3 regions of the Sanguibacter sp. Z1732 genome follow, and region 1 is predicted to be linked to each of the others. Evidence: predicted binding sites of a transcription regulator. Region 1 holds the regulator's gene; each other region holds the start of a gene.
What was found. The regulator LexA, encoded in region 1, represses DNA repair genes until DNA is damaged. The targets are predictions, from matches to a motif close to TCGAACANNTGTTCGA.
Positions count from the first base shown of each region.

Region 2: a site for LexA is predicted at 4,228-4,243, ahead of ACRRRO_RS09030 (DUF222 domain-containing protein). Genes of this name have one in related genera too.
Region 3: a site for LexA is predicted at 2,487-2,502, ahead of ACRRRO_RS16055 (DUF222 domain-containing protein). Genes of this name have one in related genera too.

Region 1 is NZ_CP194857.1:3,935,321-3,941,942, reverse strand. It holds gene ACRRRO_RS20495 (ATP-dependent DNA helicase) at 1-775, shown strand, start outside; gene ACRRRO_RS20490 (metallophosphoesterase family protein) at 772-1,998, shown strand; gene ACRRRO_RS20485 (hypothetical protein) at 1,988-2,449, shown strand; gene lexA (transcriptional repressor LexA) at 2,427-3,164, opposite strand; gene ACRRRO_RS20475 (LysM peptidoglycan-binding domain-containing protein) at 3,805-4,062, shown strand; gene nrdR (transcriptional regulator NrdR) at 4,159-4,629, shown strand; gene ACRRRO_RS20465 (DUF5302 domain-containing protein) at 4,737-4,934, shown strand; gene serA (phosphoglycerate dehydrogenase) at 4,967-6,178, opposite strand; gene ACRRRO_RS20455 (HelD family protein) at 6,222-6,622, opposite strand, start outside.
Region 2 is NZ_CP194857.1:1,693,928-1,700,549, forward strand. It holds gene ACRRRO_RS09010 (FAD-binding oxidoreductase) at 1-52, shown strand, start outside; gene ACRRRO_RS09015 (LLM class flavin-dependent oxidoreductase) at 45-938, shown strand; gene ACRRRO_RS09020 (YciI family protein) at 1,159-1,518, shown strand; gene ACRRRO_RS09025 (RNA polymerase sigma factor) at 1,522-2,781, shown strand; gene ACRRRO_RS09030 (DUF222 domain-containing protein) at 2,804-4,213, opposite strand; gene ACRRRO_RS09035 (LLM class flavin-dependent oxidoreductase) at 4,574-5,440, shown strand; gene ACRRRO_RS09040 (PQQ-dependent sugar dehydrogenase) at 5,528-6,622, opposite strand, start outside.
Region 3 is NZ_CP194857.1:3,050,150-3,056,771, forward strand. It holds gene ACRRRO_RS16035 (Gfo/Idh/MocA family protein) at 1-210, shown strand, start outside; gene ACRRRO_RS16040 (Gfo/Idh/MocA family protein) at 143-850, shown strand; gene ACRRRO_RS16045 (ubiquinol-cytochrome c reductase iron-sulfur subunit) at 886-1,296, shown strand; gene ACRRRO_RS16050 (DUF4282 domain-containing protein) at 1,428-2,321, shown strand; gene ACRRRO_RS16055 (DUF222 domain-containing protein) at 2,529-4,130, shown strand; gene ACRRRO_RS16060 (ATP-dependent DNA ligase) at 4,135-6,622, opposite strand, start outside.

The DNA.
Region 1 (6,622 bases):
CTTCGCCGAGCGGGCCGCGGTGCTCACCTCGGCCACCCTCGCCCTCGGTGGTACCTTCGACCACGCCGTGCGCAGCGTCGGGATGGGCTTCGGGCCCCACCGGGCCGTGCAGGTGTCCTCCCCGTTCGACTACGGCAAGCAGGGCATCCTCTACGTGGCCTCGCACCTGCCGCCGCCGGGCCGCGACGGCACGGCCCAGGAGGCCCTGGACGAACTCGCCGGACTGATCGAGGCCGCCGGCGGGCGCACCCTCGGGCTGTTCTCCTCCCGACGCGGTGCGCAGGCTGCGGCCGAGGCGCTGCGGGAGCGGCTGGACACCGAGATCCTGTTACAGGGCGAGGACTCGATCCCGGCCCTGGTGCGCCGGTTCTCCGCCGAACCCGCCACCTCCCTGTTCGGCACATTGTCGCTGTGGCAGGGCGTGGACGTGCCGGGGGAGGCATGCCAGTTGGTGGTCATCGACCGGATCCCGTTCCCGCGCCCCGATGACCCGATCCGCCAGGCGCGCCAGGAGGTGGTGGCTGCCGGAGGTGGCAACGGCTTCATGGCGGTGGCTGCCAGCCACGCGGCTCTGCTACTGGCTCAGGGCGCGGGCCGGCTGGTGCGTGGGGTGGCCGATCGTGGCGTGGTGGCCGTGCTCGACCCCCGGCTGCGAACGGCGCGCTACGGCAGTTTCCTGGCCAAGTCGCTCCCGCCGCTGTGGCCCACCACCGACGGTGACCTGGTCCGGGCCGCGCTGCGCAGGCTGTCCGGTGGCGGGGACGCACCGGCATGACGTCCGGTTTCCGCGTCCGGCCCTACCTGCACGCACCGAGCAGCACCGGCATGACGATCATCTGGTTCTCCCACACCGATGAACCCGGAGAAGTCGTTGTGACCGGCCCGGGCGCGCCCGGGCCGGTCACGTCCCGACCCGAGGCCCTCGACGTGCTGAGCCCTACCGAGGCCGAGCGCACCGAGCACATCGAGGGTCTGGCGCCCGGCTCCTGGCTGTACCCGGACGGGAACGTCCGCCACGTCGTCGTCCTGACCGGCTTGCGGCCACACACGCGGTACACCTACGCGGTCGCCCAGGATGGCGAGCAGTACCGTGCCGCCTTCCGCACCGCTCCCACCGACGGGTCCTGGCAGCAGATCCACCTGGTGGCGCTGTCGGACTCCGAGACCGCTCCGGCCGGGCGGGTGACGCATCGCTCCTGGCCGGCCGGCCCCGGCGGGGAGTCCCGTCCCGACCCGCACGGCTTGTGGCGGGAGGCCTTCGGCGTGGCGGAGCACACCGCCGGCCGGCCCGTGCTGCGCTACCCGCTCACCAAGGCGGAGGGCTACCGGGCGGTGGTGAGCATGATCGCCCAGGAGGAGGCGGACCTCATCCTGCATCCCGGTGACCTGGTCGGCGGCGGGGGATACCAGCCCGCCTGGGATGAGTTCTTCACGATCAACGCCCCCTCGGGCCTGCTCTCGCGGGCACCGCTCCTGCCTGCGCTGGGAAACTGGGAGAACTTCGGCGCCCGCAACGGCCGGTACGGCACGCCGTCGGACCGTTCCCCGGTGGTGCGGGCCCGGGCCAAGTACCACGCCCACTTCCCGGGCCCGGACGGGTCGCGGGGCCGGGGCTACTACCGCCTCGACCACGGACCACTCACGATCCTGACGCTGGACTCCTCGAACGGGGAGCCCGACGACCATCGGTCCCGTTACGTCCGGCCCCTCACCGGGCGGGCCTACCGGGGCCCGGGCACCGATACCCAGGACCACTTCACCGCAACGGAGTACACCGCCGCCGGTGGCACGGACCTGAACGACATCGCCCCCGGCAGGCCGCAGTGGCGCTGGGCCGAAGAGAATCTGGCCGACGCCCGGGCGCAGGGCCGGATCATCCTGGTCCAGTTCCACCACGTGCCCTACTCCAGCGGTGCGCACGGCCTACCGATGGATCACGAGTTCTCTACCGGTCAGGGCGGAACCCCGATGCGCAGGTTCCATCGGGATGTTCAGTGAATTCGGCGTGGCCGCGGTGCTCTGCGGGCACAGTGAACTGTTCGAGCGCTCGGTGGTGCCCGACGGCGACGAAGGCTCACCCGGGGTGCTCTACTACGACGTCGGTGTGGCCGGGGACAGCCTGGGTGGCGAACTGCGAGGGGGTGATGGGGAGCTCCTGCGGTACAACCCGCACCGGGCCTGGACGGCCGACCAGGACGCTCCGGAGCGCTGGGAGGTGGCCGGCGACGGCAACCCGGTGCTGCGTGAGGGTGGCAAGCACTACGGCTACCTGGACATCAACCTCGAGCGCACCGGGACCGGAGCGCGGTTGACGCTGCAACCGATCCACGCCTTCCCGGTCCTGGACTCGCAGTACCGGGTGCTCCGGATCGAGCGACGCACCTACGACGACGAGGTGTGCCTGCGGATCGGACCGGACGGGCGGGTCACACCGAGCGCAGGACGCTGACCACCCGGCCCAGGATCTGGGCGTCGGATCCCTCGATCGGGGAGTAGGCGGAGTTGGCCGGCATCAGCCAGACCTCGCCCTCGGTGCGCTTGAGCGTCTTGACCGTGGCCTCACCGTCGATCATCGCCGCGACGATCTCACCGTTCTCGGCCACCGGCTGCTGACGCACCACGACGAAGTCGCCGTCGCAGATCGCGGCGTCGATCATCGAGTCGCCGGTGACCTTGAGCAGGAACAGGTCGCCGTCGCCGACCAATTGGCGCGGCAGCGGGAAGACGTCCTCCACCGACTGCTCGGCCAGCACCGGGCCGCCCGCCGCGATCCGCCCGACCACCGGGACGTAACTGGGCGAGGCGTCCACCTGCTCATCGGAGTCGGTGCTGAAGAACTGTTTCGGGCCGCGGGCCGAAGCCGGTGCCGGGCTCTCTTGCGCCGGCGCCGTGCCGTGGGGATCCAGGATCTCGATCGCGCGGGTGGAGATCGGGTCCCGGCGCAGGTACCCCTTTTCCTCCAGGACCTGGAGCTGGTACTTCACCGATGACGGGCTGGCCAGGCCCACGGCGGTGCCGATCTCGCGCATCGTCGGCGGGTACCCCTTGGTCTCGATGTTGGTGCGGATCGAGTCCATGATCCGCTGTTGCCGGGCGGTCAGACCGGGGGAGTGGCCGGTCTGGTCCGGGTGCTGCCGGCTGGTGTCCTTGGGTCCCTCGGCCATCGTGTCCTCCTGCGGTTCGGTGCGGTTGCGAGCGGCTCTGCCATGGTCCCGTCACCGCGATGTCAGGGGTCGGTGGTGGGGTGTTCCCCATGACGTTCCTAAGCCTAGGCGTTACGGCGCCGAACAGGAAACATCTGTTCGACTGGCGTGTCGACGCTATCGAACGGCTGTGTTACTGTCCATACATGTGTTCGCAGAACATCAGTTCGAGGGTCGGTCGGTTGCCGGTCCCGGACGTGGCCCGAGGAGTAATCCGATGAGTGCACTGGCGATCCACCCCAGCCCCTCGACCCGGCGGGCCGCCCTGCGGCGGTCGCGGACGCGCCCCTGCTGGCACGCCGGCCCTGCACGTAACTCGACCTGTCACCTCCCGGTTCCCGCAGTCTTCTCGGCGCCCGGAGCGGCTCCGGCCCCGGAGGCCCCGAAGGCTACGCCGCAGAGCGACGTGCCGCGGGCCCTCGTACCCCAGCAGACCGAGGGCTCGGGCGGCCGGACCCGTCCCGTGACGCCCCTGGTGACGGCACCGGTTCGCCCGACGGCTCCGGTTCGCCCGGCGGTACCGGTTCGTCCGGCGGCGCCGGTGCGCCCGGCCAGGGCGCGCGAACACGCCCCCCTGCGGCTGACCACCCGCGGACGGCGGGTGCTGGTCGCGCTTGGCTTCGCGCTGGCGATCGCCGTGGGCGGCGGGCTCGGCACCCTGCTGGCGCCAGAGGCGCAGACGCCGGCAGAGGTCTCCACCGTGGTGGTCCAGCCGGGCGAGAGCCTGTGGGTGATCGCGAGTGAGATCGCCGATCCGGGGCAGGACGTGCGCCAGGTGGTGGAGACCATCCGCGGCATGAACGGGCTGGAGCGCTCCACCGTGCACGCCGGCCAGGAGTTGAGCGTCCCGCAGGGCTGAGGAACCCGCTGGAGGGCGACGTCCCACACCGGTAGCCAGATGTGGCATTGTGTGTGCACCGAGCACGCCGTCACCAAGCCGGGAAGGGACGCGCCGATGCATTGTCCGTACTGCCGTAACCCCGACTCGCGGGTGGTGGACTCCCGCACCGCCGACGACGGCGGCAGTATCCGCCGCCGCCGGCACTGTCCCGAGTGTTCGCGCCGCTTCACCACGGTGGAGAGCACCAGCCTCACGGTGATCAAGCGATCGGGGGCGATGGAGCCGTTCAGCCGGGAGAAGGTCGTGGCCGGTGTGAGCAAGGCGTGTCAGGGTCGCCCGGTCTCCGCCGATGACCTGGCGCTGCTGGCCCAGCAGGTGGAGGAGTCCATCCGCGCCACCGGCGTGGCCGAGATCGACTCCCACGAGGTCGGATTGGCGACCTTGGGGCCGCTGCGGGCGCTGGACGAGGTGGCGTACCTGCGCTTTGCCAGCGTCTACCAGAACTTCACCTCCCTCGAGGACTTCGAGGCCGCGATCACCGCGCTGAAGTTGGACCGCAATCCTGCCTCGGAGCAGTACGCCTGAGGGTGCATGGCCGGGGTTTATCCGCTGGCGTGTTCGCGCCGGACCCGGCAAGGTTGCGGATGAGCCACCCCGGTCCCGGTCCGTGGTGAGTTCAGGGAGGACTGTTGATGTCATCGAAGAAGAACGGATCCGAAGGCCCCGATCGGCTGATGGCCGATGCCAAGGCGAAGATGCGCGAGGCGCTCGATCGCAAGAACGCGGGTGACCACCCCACCGCAGATGGAGTCCGGAACACCGGTTCGGTGAACGGGCCGGAGGTGGTCGGCGAGCCCAAGCGGACATTCCGGCCGCGTAAGACCGGCTGAGTTCCTCGCTCGGCGCCCGGTCCGAAGCGTGCCTAGACCGACCCGTTGAGCTCGCGGACACTGTGGTGCCCCTCGATCTCACGAAGGTGGTCCCTTGCCTGCCGCGGCAGGGTGCCGCTGATGTCGGTCACCGAGTAACCCACGTCACCGGTGGTGGCGAGCATCTGGGAATCGATGTTCGCACCACCGGAGGACAACGCCTGGTTCACCGCGGCCAGCACGCCGGGCACGTTCCGGTGCAAGTGGGCGATGCGCTGGCGACCCGGCCCGGGCGTGTCCAACGTGAGCCTGGGCAGGTTCACGCTCAGGGCCGTGGAGCCCGAGCGCATGTAGTCGCGGAGTTTTCCGGCCACGAACACCCCGATGTCCTGCTGCGCCTCCTCGGTGGATCCGCCCACGTGCGGGGTCAGGATCACGTTGGGCAGCCCACGCAGTTCGGATTCGAACGGGTCGCCGTTGCGCTTGGGCTCGTCGGGGAAGACATCCACCGCGGCGCCGGCCAGATCCCCGGCCCTGATCGCATCGCGCAGGTGGGCGTAGTCCACCAGGAACCCGCGGGAGAGGTTGAGGAAGATGGCACCGTGCTTCATCCTGGCGAACTGCGCCGGCCCGAACATCCCGGCGTTCCCGGCCCGGCCGTCGACATGCAGGGTGACCACATCGGAGACCTCCAGCAGGGAGTCCAGATCCGGCATGCGGCGGGCGTTGCCGAGGGCGAGTTTCTCGGCGTTGTCGTAGAAGACCACCCGCATCCCCAGGGCCTCGGCGACGACGGAGAGTTGGGTGCCGATGTTGCCGTACCCCACGATGCCCAGCGTGCGCCCACGCACCTCGTGCGCACCGTTGGCGGACTTGTCCCACAGGCCCGCGTGCAGTGACTTGTCCTTCTCGGTCAACCGCCTGGTGAGCGCGATGATCTCGGCCAGGGCCAGTTCCACGACCGAGCGGGTGTTGGAGAACGGGGCGTTGAAGGCGGCCACCCCGTGGTGGACGGCGGCATCCAGATCGATCTGGTTGGTGCCGATGCAGAAGGCGCCGATCGCCTGTAGGTCCGGACTCCGCGACAGGACGCGTTCGGTGACGTTGGTCTTGGACCGGATGCCCAGGACGGACACACCTGCCAGGGCCTCGATCAGTTCGTCCTCGTCCAGGGAACCGGGCACGGTGGAGACGTCCGCGCCGGATCCCTCGAGTAGATCGAGTGCCAGGGGATGGATGTTCTCCAGGAGCAGTGCCTTGACCACGGTGCTCATCGTCCTTCTTCTTCCTCGCCGGTAGCCAGGCGTCTCACCTGTCGGACATCGGCTGGTCCAGTGCGGCTGCGAAACCGGCCGGCAGTTCCTCGGCGTGCACCACGTGCAGACGCTGGGTGGGCCGCGTCATCGCCACGTAGAGATCCGCGGGCTCGCCCTCGGCCAGGATCGCCGCGGGCTCGGCCACGATCACTCGATCGAACTCCAGTCCCTTGGCCCCGGCCGGATCCAGCAGCACCACTTGGGCGGCCAGGTCCACCGGTCCGGCCGGGATGTCCAGCATCCTGCTCAGTTCATCCTGGCGGGCTGTCGCGGTGATGACGGCCACGGTGCCGTCGCCCACGGCGGCCACTTCGTCCTCCAGCACCGCCGCCACGGTCTCACCGAGGCTGTCCGCTGCGGTCAGGACCAGTGCGTCGGGGACCTCGCGGGCCG
Region 2 (6,622 bases), 2.0 Mb from region 1:
TCACGCGATCCCAACCAATCACGCCGACCGACCAGGAGGCACTCATGACTGACTACGGCCACGACCTACTCTTCGGCACCTTCGTGACTCCCACGAACTCACCGCCCCAGCATCCGGTGGAGCAGGCGATCGTGGCCGACCGCGCGGGATTGGACCTGGTGAGTTTCCAGGACCACCCCTACCAGGGCCGATTCCACGACACCTCCACCCTGCTCGCCTACGCGGCGGCCAAGACCGAACGGGTGCACCTGACGGCGAACGTGACGAACCTGCCGCTGCGTCCGCCGGCGGTCCTGGCCCGGGCGATCGCGACCCTGGACCAACTCTCCGGTGGCCGGATCGAACTGGGTCTGGGTGCGGGCGGGTTCTGGGACGCGATCGAGGCCATGGGCGGCCCGCGACGAAGCCCGGGGGAGTCGATCGAGGCCCTGGAGGAGGCCATCGAGATCATCCGTGGCATCTGGAACGCCTCCGAACGCGGGCGTTTCGTGGTCGAGGGCAAGCACTACCAGGTCGATGGCGCCAAGCGTGGCCCGGCCCCCGCCCATGACGTGGGTATTTGGATCGGGGCGTACGGCCCACGAATCCTGCGGATGACCGGCCGGGTGGCCGACGGGTGGATCCCCTCGTGGCAGTACCTGAAGAACGGCGCCGAGGACCTGGTCCGGATGAACATGAACATCGACGACGGCGCTGCGGCAGCCGGGCGCGAACCGGCAGCGGTCCGGAGGTTCTTGAACATCGGGGGCAGGTTCGCCGCCCAGTCGGGAGGTTTCCTGCAGGGTCCGCCGGATCAGTGGGCCAAGGAACTGACCGAGATGACCCTGAGGCACGGCATCACCGGGTACTTCCTGGCTTCCGATGATTCGGCCACCACCGAGGCGTTCGCTCACGAGGTGGCCCCGGCGGTGCGGGAATTGGTGGCTGCCGAGCGCTGAGCCGCCCGCCTCCGCCGGGTCCCACCCGGCCCGCACGCGACCTCGTCTGCGCCGGTTCACGACGCACGTGCTATAGCCCCGGCAACAGGGGCGTCGGAGCGGCCCCGCGGGGCGACCAGATCGGTGACCTCGGCCGCGAATCTTTGCCGGACTGTCGATTTCTGCTGTCCTCGCGCGACATGATGGTGACGGCACCATCGCCGTCACCATCGAAAGGACGATGATGAAGTACCTAGTGATGCTGATCGGCGACGGTGACGTGCCCGCGTGGGACACCTTGAGCCCGGAGGAGCAGGGCGCGTTGATGGGCAGGTTCGGCGAGTTCGACGAGGCGTGCGGCGCTCGCGTGGGCGTGGAAATCCTCGCCGGGGAGGCTCTCTCGGACGGCCAAGCCGACGCCACCGTGATGCGCACCCGAGCCGGCGCCGTCACGCTCACCGAGGGCCCCTATGCCGAGGCCCTGGAGGGCTTGGGCGGGTTCTTCCTGATCGAGGCACCGGACCTGGACGTCCTGGTGGAACTGCTCGGCCACCTCCCGCCGTATGACATCCAGATCTCACCGGTCGTGGACCCGTACTGACCCGTGCCGCAGCGCGTCCTCGACGACCTCTGGCACAGCCATTGGGGCCTGCTGCTGGGCCACCTGATGGCGCGATTCAATCGCGCCGACCTCGTCGAGGACGCGCTCGCAGAGGCCTTCGCGCAGGCCGCTTCCCAGTGGCCCGCAGCCGGCGTGCCGCACAACCCGCCCGGGTGGCTGCGTACCACCGCCCATCGCCGGGTGCTCGATGCGCTGCGGCATGAGCGCACCATCCGGAGCAAAGCCCACCTGATAGCCGACGACGACGTGCAGCCCGGCCCGGAGGATGCGGCCGCTCCGGGAGGGGTAACGTCGTCTGCCACGGTCGCTTCGGCCGTCGATGAGCGCCTGCCGCTGCTGTTCATGGCTACCCACCCGGCCCTGGCCGAGGAGGTCCGCCCGGCGCTCGCGCTTCGGTTCGTGCTCGGTGTGCCCACTGCCGAGATCGCACGGTTGTTCCTGGTGCCGTCAGCCACGATGGCGGCACGGCTGACCCGCGCGAAGAAGCGTCTGGCCGGCAGCGGGATCGCGTTCGCGATCCCCGACCGAAACGTCTGGCCGGATCGGCTCGATGACGTGGCCCGGGCGATCTACCTGGCATTCACCGCCGGATATGCGCCCGGAGGCGGCCACGACGTTGTCCGTGCGCAGCAGGCAGGGGAGGTGGTACGGCTCGCCGATCTGGCTACTGACCTGCTGCCCGGCCGTCCGGTGCTGGAGGCCCTGGTCGCGCTGGTGCGGTTGCAGCACGCCCGCCGCGATGCGCGGGTCAGTCCGGAGGGTGCCCTAGTGCGCCTGGCTGATCAGGACCGGTCCCGGTGGCACGGCGCCGAGATCGCGGCGGGCTTGGACCGGCTCACCGCCCTGTCCCCGACCGATGGCCTGGCGGAGGAGTTGCGCCTGCAGGCCCTGATCGCGGCCTTCCACGCGACGGCCACCCGCGCTGCTGACACCGACTGGGCGGGAATCGTGCGCGCCTACACCCGACTGGAGGCACTCACCGGATCACCGATCGTGCGGCTCAACCGTGCTGTCGCGGTGGGCGAGGCATCGGGGGCGATGGCCGGCCTGGCGATTCTGCGTGCCGCCGCCGACGAACTGCCCGGCCATCATCGTGTGGCGCTCGTGCGCGCCGAGTTGCTGCACCGCGGTGGACAGGCCGAGGCCGCTCGTCAGGCATACCTCGAGGCGATCGAGGCCTGTCCCGACGGCGCCGAGCGAGACCACATCCGGGCCCGGCTAGTCCTGGTGAGCAGAGCATGACGTGCCACTACGCATGGTGCGCCTAGTGGCGCATGGTGAATGCGTACTCGCCGGCGGGAGTTCGGGTGTGGTGGTAGTCGTCGTCGTGTGCCATTCGGTGGTGGCGGTGGCACAGGGGGACGGCATTGTCGAGGTTGGTGGGTCCGTGCTCGGACCAGGGGATGGCGTGGTGGAGTTCGCACCAGGCGTAGGGCCGTTGGCATCCGTGCGCGGCACACGCGGTGTGCTGGGTGGCTAGGGCGGTGCGTTGGCTTTCGGTGAAGAGTCGGTTGCCGCGCCCGAGGTCCAGTGGCTGGGATTGACCGCCCAGCACGAGGGGCACCAGGCCGGAGTTGCAGGCCAGTTGCCGCGCTCGGGCGGCGGAGATCTTCTCTCCGGTGTCCAGTCCGGCCGCAGCGATGCGTCCGCGGAGCACCTGCTCGTCGAGGGTGACGACGATCGTGGCGGCGGTCTTCGGGCTGAGGTGGTCGGTGGGTAGGTGTTCGATCAGTTCTGCCAGGGCCAGGCCGTGGGCGTTGGCCCAGTCGGTGCGCCGGCCCTGGGCCACCCGGCCCGGATCGGGAAGCCCGGACAGATCCTCCACGACGCTGCCGGCCCCGCCGCTGCCCTGGGAACCACTCGCGTCTGCGCCGTTTCTCCCCCCAAAGTGTCCTCCAGCACCGCCAGCACCGCCAGCGCCAGCAGCGCCAGCGCCAGCAGCGCCACCTGCGCCGTTGCTGTCGCTGCGGCTCGTGCGGCGTGGTGCGGTCATCGTGTGGATGATCTTGCGCAGCAGGTGGCCGTGGAAGACAGGCAGGGTGAAGTGGCCGGTGACGGTGCCGTCGTGGTTGTCCCGGATGGTCAACCGGGTGTGAGCGCGGGCCTGTTGCTCTTCATCGGCGATCTGGCCATCTTCGTGGGCGTCGATGCTCTCCCGGTCCTTCTTCAGCGCTTCCAACTGTCGCCGTGCTCGCTGGCGCAACACCGAAGGCGGCATGTGCTTGGCTTTGTCGACCAGGTCTTCTTCGACCCGGGCCCGCTCGGTGGTGGTCAGCCCGTCGGGGAGTTTTTCGCCTGCTCCCACGATGATCTCGGCGTGGTCGGGGGAGATGTCCCCGTCGTCGAGTGCGCGTTGGGTGGGGCCGCGGTCGCTGAGGCGGGTGGCGAGTTTGGTCTGGCGGCTGGTGTCCCGACCGTCGTCGTCGTTGGTGTGCTTGGCCGCCCAGGAGGCGGTATCGGCATGACCGGACTTGCGCGCGGTGTTGGCCTTCTCCGCCGCGTTGAGCACCTTGAGCTTGTAGGCCCGAACCCGCGACTCGATCCGCCTCAGGTCTACCAGCAACTGGCTCTGCCCGGCAGCGCTGAGCCCGCCCGGATCCAGCCGCGACAACCCATCCAGCGCGGCGTGCACCTCCTGGGTCGGGGAGATGCTCGGGAGCGGGTGTACGGCCATGAACCTACACTACCTAGAACGCCCGTTCGAGTCAACGGTTTACTCCGATTCGTGTCACATGGCACTGGTGCCTGATGGTAGGTAACGGTTGGTGCCTGCGGGTCATGGCGGCGGTGGCCGGGGGGGCGGGCGCCTACAGGGCGTGGCAGTGGGGTCTTCTGGGTGAGTGCGTGGGTGAGTACAGGTCCGACGGCCGGGCGTCTGCGGCCCGCGACATGAGCGACTGCAGGGCGTGGCAGTGAGCGCCCGCTACCCGGCGCGCCCGTGGGAGACTCGAACCATGGCCAATTCGACGAATCCCCCGCCCTTCGGCGCCGAGATCGACCAGCGCGCACCGGCGCGCCCGCAGGGGGGTGTGCGATGACTCGGGTCGGCGCGATATTCAACCCGCACCACAATCCACCCGAGGCGCTGCGAGGGGCGGTCGAGGCCGCCGAAGCCGCCGGCGTTCCCGAGCTCTGGCTCTGGGAGGACTGCTTCCGTGAGTCGGCCTACGCCTCGGTCGCCGCCGCCCTGGCGTGGACCGAGCGCCTGCGGATCGGCCTGGGGATCGCACCGATCCCGCTGCGCAACGTGGCGGTGACCGCGATGGAGATCGCGACGATCGAGCGGACCTTTCCCGGCCGGTTCTACCCCGGCCTGGGCCACGGCGTGCTCCCGTGGATGAAACAGGCCGGCGCGCACGCTGCCTCCCCGCTGACGCTCATGCGCGAGTACATCACGGTGCTGCGGTCGTTGCTGGCCGGGGAGGAGGTGACCGTGGCCGGCCGCTACGTCACCCTCGGCAAGGTGCGGCTCGAGTGGCCGTTGGAGGCCGCACCACCCGTCTACGCCGCAGGCGTGGGACCCAAGACGTTGGCACTGACCGGGGAGGTCGCCGACGGTGCGGTCCTCGTCTCCGGACTCTCCGTCGCCGAGGTGGGTGAGCGGGCCCGCCTGATTGCCGACGGGCGCACCGCCGCCGGACGTGACGGCGATGCGGTGGTGGTGGCCTACGTCGACACCGCCTTCGGCGACGGCGCCCGGGAGCGGGTTGCCGCCGCGCTGGGCGAGGCCGGCACCGACGACAACCGGGGCGTGTGGGGCGAGCCCGACGACGTGGCGGCCGCGGTGCGACGCTTCGCCGAAGCCGGTGCCGACGCGGTCATCCTCTCGCCCGTGGACGGTGAGCCCGACCTGCACGCGTTCCTCCGTGCCACCGGGGAGGTCGCCCGCCTCATCGACTGAGCGGGGCCAGTCAACTGAGCGGCGCCAGTCGACTCACCGAGGCCACAGCCGGAGAACCGGCGGTGCGCTCGTGCCTGCTGAGCGGCTCTAGTCCGGGCGCAACTCCATCAGCTCGCCACCGTCGGTGGCGAGCCAGATCGCGCCATCGGGAGCCTCGGCCAGGGCGCGGATCCGATCACCCATCTCCCACTCATCCACCTGCTCGGCGTTCTCGCCGTCCAACTCCACACGCACCAGGTTCTCCCCCGAGAGGCCGCCCAGCAGCGCGCTGTCGGCCCATCCGGTGAACAGGTCGCCGGCATAGATCATCAGGTTCCCGGGCGAGATCGCCGGCACCCAGTAGGCCTTCGGTGCCTCGAAGCCATCGCCCTCGGCGTGATCGGGGATCGCGGTGCCGTCGTAGTGCTCACCCATCGACACCTCCGGCCAGCCATAGTTGGCGCCCTTGACGATCAGGTTCAGTTCATCGCCGCCGGCCGGCCCCATCTCCGAGGACCAGAGGTTGCCCTGAGAGTCCAGGTCGATGCCCAGCGGGTTGCGGTGCCCGGTGGTCCAGAACTGCGCCGCGACGCCGCCGTCATCGGCGAAGGGGTTGCCGGGGGCAGGATCACCCTCCAGCGTCAGGCGCACGATGGTGCCGAGGTTGGTGCCCATGTCCTGAGCGGGTTGCAGCTCCTGCCGGTCCCCGGAGGTGATGTACAGGGAGTCGTCGAGGACCACCATCCGGAGCGCGAAGTGGCCGTTGCCGGACGCCGGGTCCTGTTCCCAGATCACCTCGAGATCCTCCAGGGCGGCGCGGTCAGCGTCGAGGTGTGCCCGTCCGACCACCCCCTGGCTACCGCCGTCGGCGACGCGCACCCAGCTGAGGTAGATGATCTGGTCCCGCTCGAAGTCCGGGCCGACGATGACGTCGTGCATACCGCCTTGCCCCGCGGGGACGACCTCGGGCACGCCGCTGACCGGCCTGACCTCACCGGACTCCTGATCTCGTATCTGCACGGCGCCGGTGCGCTCGGTCACGAGCAGCAGGTCGGTGCCCGGCAGGAACTCCAGCGCCCACGGGTTCTCGAACTGATCGTGCTCCACGGCCTCGAACTCCGCCACCGCTGCGTCGTCGTCGTCGCGGGTATCCTCCGCCCCCGGTGACTCCTCGCCGTCGGCCGACTCCTCGCCGTCGGCCGG
Region 3 (6,622 bases), 890 kb from region 1:
CGCGAACTCAACGAGGTGGCCGCGGCCCACCCGGACGTGACCTTCGCGATCATGTTCAACCAGCGCAACAACCCGCTGTACCAGCGGATCAAGGAGATCGTCGACGGGGGCGAGATCGGCGCGCGGCGGGTCCAACTGGATCATCACCACCTGGTGGCGTCCCGACGCCTACTACGGCGCCAGCGAGTGGCGGGCGACCTGGGGCGGTGAGGGCGGGGGAGTCCTGGTGAACCAGGCCCCGCACCAACTCGACCTATGGCAGTGGATCTGCGGGATGCCCACCTCCCTGGTAGCCAAGGCTGCGTTCGGGTTCCGGCGTGACATCGTGGTGGAGGACGAGGTGACGGTGCTGGCCGATTACGGCGACGGCGTCACCGGGGTGTTCGTGACCGCGACCCATGACCCGGCCGGCACCGACCGGCTGGAGCTCCTGGGGGATCGGGGCAAGATCGTGGTGGAGGGGTCCAAGACGGCGACCCTGACCCGGTTCGCGGCCGACGAGCGGGAGTTGTCGGCCCGTCTCAGCGTCGCCGAAGGGTTCAAACTCGCCGGCGGGGGCGATACCGAGGGCTTCTACACCACCGAGCAGATCGAGACCGAGTCGGCCTGGGGATCCCAGCACGCCGGCGTCCTGGCCAACTTCGCCTCCGCCGTCCTGCACGGCACCGAACTGCTCGCCCCGGGCGCCGATGGTATCAACGGTGTGCGGCTGGCCAACGCCGTGCACCTGTCGGCCTGGCTCGGCCAGGAGGTAGCCCTGGACTTCGACGAAGCCGCCTACCTGCGCGAACTCAACGCCCGGATCCGCGAGGAGGGGCTGTTCCCGGAACGGCCCGATCCCGGCGCATGAGGCCGCTCGGTGCGTCCGGCGGGGGGGGTGGAGAGATGAGCCTGTGTCCGAGCCGACGCCAGGTACTCGCAACAGTTGGCCTGGGTGCCGGTGGCGCGATGTTGTTGAGCGCGTGCGGTGCCGAGGAGCAGGACGAAAGCACGGTGTCGGTGGGGGAGACCCTGATCGGACTGGAGGAGATCGGGGTCGGCGATTCGGTCTCGGTGCAGACTCCCGCCGGCGCCACGGTGCTCCTGACTCGCACGGATGAGGCCGACGTCGTCGCCCTCTCCGCGGTCTGTACTCACCAGGGCTGCACCGTCGACGTCGAGGAGGAGGAGGGGCGCTGCCCCTGCCACGGCTCCCGGTTCGACCTGCGTTCGGGAGAGGTCACTGCGGGCCCGGCGAAGGAGCCGCTGGAACGAATCGCCGTCGAGGTCATCGACGGGCGGATCGTCACGGCCTGACCTGACCGGGCGTCCCGGGTTGCCCATGTCCCTCCATGATGCGCCGTTCCTCCAGGGTTCTAAGGTGGTGCTGACGTGATTGACACACCGGTCACCGACATCAGCGTGACTGCACCAGGAGGGGGCAGACCATGAATCCACCCGAACCGCAGGAACCATCCGGCGCCGGTAGCGACGACGACGGCCGCAGCCAGGCCCCGGCGCACCCCGGCGACACCCCTCAGTACACTGAAGGTGGGACTGCCCCGCAGGGGGCAGAGGCCGGCGGGGAGGGGGTTGCGTACGCACAAGGCCCCTCCGGCCCGGTGCCCCAGGCAGGGCCGCCGACCGAGCCGCCCTCCCAGTCCGGGAGCGCCGCAGCGCCGGACGTTCCAGGTCGCGCCGACGTTCAGGACGCCCGGGCCCAAAGCAGCCAGGGGGGTTATGCCGCCCCGCCGGGTGGCTACGCCCAGGGTGGTGACGCCACGCTTCACGGTGGCCAGGGCGGGTACGGCCAGCCACAGGGCGGTTATGGCGCGCCCCAGGGTGGCTATGCCGGACAGCAGGGTGGTCACGAGCACGGTGGCTACGGTGCACCGCAGGGTGGCGACGGAACACCTCAGCGTGGATACGGCGCACCCCAGGGTGGTCCGCCGCAACCCGGATCAGGCGCCCCCCACGGGGCCCCGGGCTACCCGCAGCCCGGCACCCCGCTGACGGGTTCAGCATCCGGTCCGGGCCTGTTCGATCTCACTTTCGCAACCCCGCTCGCACCGCGCATCGCCCGACTCGGATTCATCTCGTTGTGCATCCTCGGCGGCCTGATCGCCCTGTCGGGTCTGGTCGAGTTCATCCAGGTAGCGGTGGCCACGAGCATGTACGGAGGCGGCTGGACCGTGGCCGTCTACTTCGTGAACCTGCTGGTCACGATCGCCATCGCGCTGGCGCTGGTCGTGCTCGGCCGGATGGGTATCGAACTGGTCCTCGCGGTGGTCGCAGGCCGTGAACGGGACAAGGGGTCGCAGGGCGGTCCGTCCCCGTCCTAGCCGTACTCGGCCGCGCCTGACCCACTGACCCGACGGGTCTCGTTGCGCGTACCTGTCTGAGTGATGGTCTCGACCGAGTCCGGGCTCCACAGGTACCCATCGAACGGGCCCGTATCCACAGCGCCGAAGCGAACCGTCTGCCCTGTCAGTGGTCGGCCCTACTATGGGAACAGATGTACGAACTGCGGATTCCCATGGAGGTGCCCGATGGCGACGGACGGGTCCCACACGCCGCGCCGTGGGTCCGGCGAATCCCTGATACGGGACCTCGCCGAACTGGAGGCGATCGTGGACCGGATCGCCACCGCCGACATCGCCGCTGAACGACTTGCCCATGCCGGACCGGTGCTGGGCTCGGCGGCGCTGCGCGTTCACGGCGCCGTCCAGCGCCTGGCGGGAAAGCGGCTGCAATGGTTGATGGCTGAGGAGGCTGACGGTCGATGGGCCCTGACCGGGGCACGAACCTACGCCACCCACGTGGCCCAGACGCACCGGATCACGCAGTCGGCGGCGAAAGCGGACGTGCGTCTGGCCAGGCAGTTTCGAGATGAGATCCAGCACTTCGATCGCGCGCTGCGTGCGGGTGAGGTCGGCTTGGAGCAGGCTCGCATCGTGGCCGCTGGTGCCCTGACGTCGCAGGAGAGGATCGCTGCGCTGGGCGAGCGCGTCTCCCTCGGGTCGGATCCCGAGGCCAGCGACAGCCGTGAGCACGAGCCAGCCAAGGATGGTGCTCACGATCCTGATGGCTCCGACGACGGCGGTGACCCCGGGCAGGATGATCAGCGCAACGTGCAGGACGATGCCGGAACCGCCACGGTCGAGGAGTTCCTGCTGGCTGAGGCGATGGTGCTGCGGCCCGCGCAACTACGGCACCTGGTCCATCACTTCGCGCGGGTAGCGGACCCGGAGGCGGACGAGCGTGGCTATCGAAAGTCCCAGGAACGCGAATACGTCGACATCGCGCGCACGCTCGGTGGCTTCCATCTCGCGGGCTTCCTGACCGAGGAGCACGGGCAGCAGGTGCGGCTGGCACTCGATGCGGTGATGGGCAAACCCGTGCGGGGCGACGCCCGCAATTCCGGTCAGCGCCGCGCACAGGGTTTGGCCGACATGGCGAGGGTGGTGCTCGATCAAGGGTTGGGCGGCACCTCGGCATCGGTGCGCCCGCACGTGGGTGTCCACATCGGCGCAGCAGAGTTCGCTCGGTTGTTCCGTGAGGCAGTCAGCGAGCAGGAATCACCGAAAGCACCCCCACCGGGCGCTGACCCACCAGTGGATAAGCCATCGGCCGGTCTGGCCTCATCACGGATCGCCACCGACAAACCGGCCCCGGATGAACAGCCCCGCTGGGACTGGAATGCGATCCTGCGCAGCGAGCCGGGCATGTGGACCGACGCCACCGGTCCGGTCCCAACGCCGGTGTTACGTCGGATGGCCAGGTGCGGGGACGTGTACCGGGTGCTGTTCTCCGCCAAGAACGAGGTGCTCAACCAGGGGCGGGCGCATCGGACCTTCACCGCAGCCCAGCGCCGGGCGATCGTCGCTCGAGACCGGCACTGTGTCTATCCGGGCTGTACGGCGCCGCCGGTCCTGTGCGAGACCCACCATGCCCTCGTGAAATGGTCCCGGGGCGGGACCACCGATGTGGCGAACGGGGCGCTGCTCTGCTTCCACCACCACGACCTGGTCGAGGCCCGACGACTCACCATGGCCCGACCCGATGGTGCCTGGCGGTTCTACCGACCCGATGGCACCGGGCTGAATGACCGCGCTGGCGGACGACTCACGCCGTGGAAAAAGCGCGAATAGGTCGTCAACTGGAGGGTTCCTCGAAATCGCTCTGCGCAGGATCGATGTCGCTCGGATCCTTGTCGACCCGCCAGCCGCGCCAGACCGGATGACGCAGCCTGCCCTCCGTGGTCCAGTTCGAAAAGGACACCTCAGCCACGCGTACCGGTTCGACCCAGTGTGCATCCCGGGCATCGATGGCAGGAATGCCGATGAGTGCCGGCGTCGGCCTGGCATCCTCGCGCAGGTGCGCAACCCATGCGCGCGCCTCCCGCTCCGTGAAGCCGGTGCCGACCCGGCCGACGTAACGCCAGCGACCCTCTCGCGTCGGGAGCCCCAGCAGCAGTGATCCCACCGCCCCCGAGCGCCCGCCCCGACCGGGCCGCCATCCGCCGACCACAACCTCCTGGGTGCGGCTGTGCCGGATCTTGATCCACGCCGAGCTCCGTTGGCCGGCCCGGTAGATGCTGTCCACCCGTTTGGCCACGATCCCCTCCAAGCCCTGATCGGCACTGGTGGACAGGGCCCCGGGGATGTCGCCCTCGAACGCGGGAGGGACCTGCACGGTGCGGGAAGGGGAGATGACCTCCTCCAGCAGGCTGCGGCGCTGGTGGTAGGTGAAGCCGGTGAGTTCGTGCCCGTCCATGGCCAGCAGATCGAAGAGCATCAGGTGCACACCCTGGCGCCGTGCCGCCGCTGCCACCTGATGACCCGTGGCCTGCATCCGCGGCTGCAACAACCCGAAGTTCGGCCGTCCTTGCCCATCCAGGGCCACCACCTCCCCATCGAGTACCACCGAGCTCGCATGCACCGCGTCCAGTACCTCAGCGACCTCGGGATACTGCGCGGTGGTCTCCAGACCCGAACGACCGAACACCCGGACCCCTCCGGGGCCCACATGCACCAGCGCACGGACGCCGTCCCACTTCATCTCCGCGGCCCAGCCCTCGGCGCCGATGTCCGCGAGGGTGCCCGCGGTGGCCAACATCGGCGGGATCGGGGTCACTGGCGCAGGATCGGTGGCTGGTGCGCCGGCGTTCGCTGGTGCGTCCGGCGCTGCTTGCGCGACTGCGGTGAGCGGGGCGTCCGGTGGGCTCGGCGCGGCCGGCGGGTTCGGGACGTCTGCGGGTTCCCGAGCCGCGAGTTCCTGCCCTCCTGCCTCGGTTGATCGGTCAGGTGCGCTACGGGAATCCGATGGCTCACCGGCGCTGGACGAGTCGTGGACCTCGGGCTGCTTCTTCATCAGGTGGATCAGCCACTGCTCGCGCTCCCCGCCGGTGCGGATCAATGCGAAACTACTGATCCGTCCGGGCCCGGACTGCTCCAGGCCGCCGCCTTCGGCGCCGGTGAGCGTGGCAATGACCTCGGCACCCTCGCGCCACTTCTGGATCTCGTACGTACCGTGATCCCAGATCGTGACCTCACCGGCGCCGTACTCGCCCTTGGGGATGGTACCGGCGAACGTGGCGTACTCCAGTGGGTGGTCCTCGGTCGGGACAGCCAGGTGATTGCGGTCCGGTGAGGTGGGAACGCCGCGCGGCAGCGCCCAACTGACCAGCACGCCGTCGCGCTCCAGCCGGAAGTCCCAGTGCAACCGGGAGGCATGATGCTCCTGGATCACGAAGCGGGGCAGCGCAAGGCCTTCGCCGTCGGCACCTCCATCACCCGGGTCGTCTCCGGGCACCGCCGGGGCGGGGGGCGAGAACGGTGGTGATGACGGCACCGGCGCCGGAACAGGCTCGGGTGTGCGTGCCCCATCGCGCTTGGCGCGATAGCGCGCGAGCCGGTCCGGCACCGGCGTCGTGCCGGGGGAGGCCCCCAGCGGCGCCATCGGATCCCCGCGCGCGGCCAGCAGGTCCAGCACCTCCTCGGGTGAGAGCTGACGCAGGTCCGGATCGGCCAGTTCCTCCCACGTGCGCGGCGCGGCGACGCGGGGCAGAGCGGTGCCGCGCAGGGAGTAGGGCGCCACAGTGGTCTTCTTGGCGTTGTTCTGCGACCAGTCCAGGAACACCTTGCCCGCTCGGGCCGCCCGGGCCATCCGGGACAGCACCAGATCCGGATGATCGGCCTCCAGGCTCCGGGCCAGTTCCCGCGCGAGCGCACTGGCCTGTTCCGAGGTCACCGTGCCCGGTAGCGGGGCGTACAGGTGGATGCCCTTGGAGCCGCTCGTGACCGGGTACGACTCCATGCCCATCCCGGCCAGGATCTCCCGCACCAGTCCGGCCACGTGGGCCACGGTGGTCAACTCCACCCCCGGACCGGGATCCAGGTCCAGGACCAGCCGGTCCGGGTTGGCGGCGGCGCCATCGGCATCGAGTCGCCACTGCGGCACATGCACCTCCAGGGCCGCGATCTGGGCGAACCAGGTCAGCGTGGCGCGGGAGTCCACCACTGGATAGGTCGAGACGTGATCAGAGTGCTGCACATCGGCTCGGACCACCCACGAGGGGGTCCCGGCGTCCAGGTCCTTGCTGAAGAAGGAGTCCAGTGGGCGGCGTGCCGTGCCGACCCCC